Regions from separate parts of the Pelorhabdus sp. sgz311002 genome, predicted to be linked through region 1. Evidence: riboswitches for the same ligand, from Rfam matches in the RefSeq annotation. Region 1 holds a riboswitch; the other holds the start of a gene.
The links. A riboswitch is a leader RNA that binds a small molecule or an ion and turns the genes downstream of it on or off. The one in region 1 is predicted to bind glycine.
Positions count from the first base shown of each region.

Region 2: linked by a shared signal. The riboswitch ahead of AC0NJP_RS11590 (amino acid permease) and the one ahead of AC0NJP_RS08780 (ABC transporter substrate-binding protein) in region 1 are both predicted to bind glycine.

Region 1 is NZ_JBWBCL010000004.1:234,038-236,241, forward strand. It holds gene AC0NJP_RS08775 (methyl-accepting chemotaxis protein) at 1-363, shown strand, start outside; glycine riboswitch at 454-526, shown strand; glycine riboswitch at 539-637, shown strand; gene AC0NJP_RS08780 (ABC transporter substrate-binding protein) at 809-1,975, shown strand.
Region 2 is NZ_JBWBCL010000007.1:38,752-40,955, reverse strand. It holds gene AC0NJP_RS11590 (amino acid permease) at 1-1,007, opposite strand, end outside; glycine riboswitch at 1,127-1,203, opposite strand; glycine riboswitch at 1,207-1,284, opposite strand; gene AC0NJP_RS11585 (ATP-dependent helicase) at 1,453-2,204, opposite strand, start outside.

The sequences.
Region 1 (2,204 bases):
ACGAATATGGATCAGGCGATTGCTGCGGTACAGCTTGGTACAGAAGGGGTGCGCGTTGGTCGGGAAGTCGTGAATTCTGCTGGGAAAACCCTAGAAAATATTATGATAGCCATTGTAGCTTTATCAGAGCAGATGAAGGGGATTTCTGATTCGATCCAAACAATGGCGGATCATAGCAAATCAGTAGCTAAGGAAATTCACGGTGTCGATACAGTGAGTCGTAAGACAGCCGCGGAAGCTGAAACTGTTTCTGCCGCTACAGAGGAACAAGCTGCATCTATGGCGGAAATTGCATCGGCAAGTAAACGGTTAGCTGATCTTGCTGTAGATCTAAAGACAGCCGTAGAAAAATTTTCTGTGTAATTTTATATTTAATTACACTTGCATATTAAGCTATCTTGTTTTATAATTATAAACGTTTTCGATGTACACACTAAAACTACATATTTCCGGATGAGGTTTGCGAGAGAGAGGCTGAATCAGCCCGCCGAAGGAGTAAAACTCTCAGGTACTCATAAAATTGGGTGATATCGTAAAGGGACGGGACTCTGGAGAGATCCGAGCGCATCGGACGCCGAAGGTGAAATACAGCAGAATTGCTGGCAAAGCTCTCAGGCAAAAGGACAGAGACAAAAAGTGCGAATGTATTTAGTTTGTTTTATTCGTATTTTCTTTGTGATTCCAGAGTCAAATCATAGCTGATTTGACTCTGTTTGTTTTTGGGGGAGCTTTTTGGCATCGTTGCATGTAAGGTACATCGCAGATCAGTAAAGAAAGCAGCGATAGCTGTAAAAGGAGAGATTTTGAGATGGGGAAAAAATGGTTTCGGAGTATGACAGCGGCGCTTTTGGTACTGATGGCAGCCAGCTTTTTAGGGGGCTGTGGCGCTAGTTCTTCCAATGAAGTGCAAATTGGTCTACTGAATGAATTAACAGGCGGCAACGCTACCATGGGAAATTCTACTACGAATGGAGCGAAGCTAGCGATTAAAGAAGCGAACGCGAAAGGTGGCGTCTTGGGAAAACAAATTAAAGCCGTAGTGGCTGATAATAAAAGCGAGCCGTCTGAATCGGCTAATGCCATGACGAAACTAGCGACACAAGATCGTGTAGCAGCTGTTACCGGTATCTTTTCTAGTTCTAATGCCATTGCCGCTTCGAGCGTAGCTGAGTCGGTAAAAGTACCGCTGTTGGCAGTGGGGGCGACAAATCCCAAAGTAACAGTCGACGAAGGCACTGGTAAGGTAAAGGATTATACTTTTCGAGTTTGCTTTATTGATCCTTTCCAGGGGACCGTTGGCGCCAACTTTGTTTTAAATAATTTGAAACTGAAGAGCGCTGTTATTCTTGTCGATAACAGCAGTGACTATAGTAAAGGGTTGGCCGCTTTCTTCAAGAATGCCTTTACTAAGGGTGGCGGCGCCGTGCTTGCTGAAGAAGCGTATTTGCAGAAAGATCAGGATTTCAAAACGATTTTGACGAAAGTCAAAGGGTTACATGCTGATATTATTTATGTGCCTGGTTATTATGAAGAAGTAGGCAAGATTGTAAAACAAGCTAGAGAACTTGGAATCACATCGCCCATGCTTGGCGGCGATGGTTGGGATTCGCCTAAACTCGTAGAGATTGCTACGCCAGAAGCGCTTAACAATACTTATTTCACGAACCATTATGCGGTTGATAACACAAATCCCACATCGCAGGCTTTTGTGGCTGCCTATAAACAAGAATATGGCCAATCGCCTGATGCGATGGCGGTACTTGGCTATGATGCAGCCAATGTTTTGATTCACGCCATTCAGCAGGCTAATAGCTTAGAGCCGGCGAAGATCCGTGAGGCTTTGGCGGCAACAAAAGATTTTGCTGCAATTACGGGAAATATTACATTGAATGCGACGCATGATGCCGTAAAAAATGCGGTAATCATCGAAATGAAAGATGGCAAACAAGTCTTTAAAGCTACAGTCAATCCCTGATTAGCGATGGAAGAGAATATAATACAAGAAATTTTGTAAAAATAGGAGCAGCAGGAATGATTTAGAATTCCTGCTGCTCTTACATATTTTGTGAAAAAATATACTTAATAAGACGGTGAACTTTTTGGAGAATTATCGGGAATTGCAGTATATAGACACAAATGATGAAAAACAAGACATGATACGAACAAAATAATAGACATGTTAGACAAAGTTATCATTTTAATTT
Region 2 (2,204 bases), on a different contig from region 1:
AGCGTAGCATTCGCCGGTACTTGATTGGAAGTTAATTTTTTCATTGATTCTGGTGCGTTGCTTTCTTTCGCTAAAGCATAAACCATGCGGCTCGTACTAAAAATACCGCTGTTGCAAGCCGATGCCGCCGAAGTTAAGACAACAAAATTGACAATCGTGGCCGCTGCAGTAATCCCGATTGCCGAGAAAACCTGCACGAAAGGGCTTTTTGCCGGACTGAGCGCCGTCCAGGGATAAATACTCATAATGACAAAGAGAGCGCCAAAGTAAAACACAATAATTCGAAGTGGAATATGATTAATGGCCTTGGGAATAACCTTTTCGGGGTTTTCCGTTTCCCCCGCAGTCAAGCCGACTAATTCAATCCCCGTGAAAGCAAATACAACCATTTGGAAAGAAAGAATGAACCCGCTGATTCCGTTAGGAACCCAACCGCCGTAACTCCAGAGATTGGCAAAGCTTGACGGGCCAGCGTCAGTCGCAAACCCTTTGATAACCATAAACGAACCAATTACTATAAGTGCGAGAATCGCCACAACTTTAATCAAAGCAAACCAAAATTCCATTTCACCAAAATGCTTTACCGCCGTCAAATTCATAATCAGCAGCACAACTAAAATCATGAGACTGGGAACCCATTGCGCGATATGGGGAAACCAATACTGAATATACAGCCCCGCAGCCGTCACATCGGCCATTGCCAAGGAAATCCAACAAAACCAGTATGTCCAACCCGTAATAAAGGCAGCGCCGTTACCCATATAGTCGCGGACAAAATCCACAAAAGAATGATATTTGCTGTTAGAGAGTAGCAATTCGCCTAGCGCCCGCATTACAAAAAAACAAATCGTGCCTGTAATCATATAGGCAAATAAAATCGATGGCCCCGCTAAGTGAATCGAACGACCTGAACCGAGAAACAGGCCTGTTCCAATCGCCCCGCCAATGGCCAGCAGCTGAACATGACGATTTTTCAGCCCCCGTGATAAAGTTTGTTCTTCTGACATATGTATCCCGCCTTCCGTTCTGTTACTACGTGCCAAATACCAGCCTCGAGAAAAACAGAAAGAGGCCAAATTTAAAAATTTGGCCTCAAAATAAAACAGCAAGAAAATAGCTTTGTCTGCTCTGTCCTTTTACCTGAGAGATTCACTGATTTAGTATCAGCTTGCTCCTTCGGTGCTCAATTGAGGCTCTCCAGAGGTTCGTCCAGTAACGGTTCTTTTGCCTGAAAGCATAACATCTTCGGCGGATTATTGCTAATCTCTCTCCCGTTACCTTCATACGAAGTTCGGTATTCACTTTGATAGTACAGTTACATACTTTAGCACTCTTCACAGAAATTGTCAACCTTAAACAAACACTTTTCTTTTCTGTGCGTATATGAGCTACAATAAATCCCGATCATTAGTTAATAGCTTACTTTCCTAGCCAATATCTTTTATCGCTACTTTAGCGGACAGGCTCCAGAAAGCCTTCCTTTAAACACACGGCAACTGCTAAAGTTTTCACCTTGTCGGCAAACTGAATATCGAGACTCACCGCATTGAGCGCCGTAATCTGGCCCTCACCGAACCGAGCATGTCTAACATGAGCGCCTACCTTCAGCCCCTCGCGCTTACGAATGGCGGTAGGCGATAAAACTTTTGCTGGCTGAGTTGGCACTAGCCGCGTGCTTGCAAAGGGACTTTTCACGGACAGTGGCTGACACTTGGATTGCCAAGCTTGCGGCGACGGCGCCTTGGGCGGCGTTACCATATGGCGTATGGCCATAACAAACTGCGACTCACTGACTTTTTCCTGATCGCGCTTCTCATAAGTTATCAATTCAAGGTGATGTCTAGCTCGCGTCATCGCCACATAAAAGAGACGAACCGCCTCGGCCATCGCCGCTGGTTTTCCCTGCTGTTTCTCTGTTACATCGCTGGCCGCAGGAATAATCCCTTCAATCAAATCAATCATATAGACCTTGTCAAACTCCATTCCTTTCGCGCTATGAAAGGTCGACAGAGTCACTTGATGATCTTTTTTCTGTCTCGCCTGCTTAGTCACAGTTTCTAAATGCTTTAGCCGGTTGGCAAAGGCTTCGACACTATCAAGTCCTGATGCAATCTCCTCGAGTGTGTTTAAAATGCCCAAGAGATATTCCTTGCGAAACCCCAGTCGGTCACACATTCGATCTAAGGCCTTGTCGTAACCAAGCT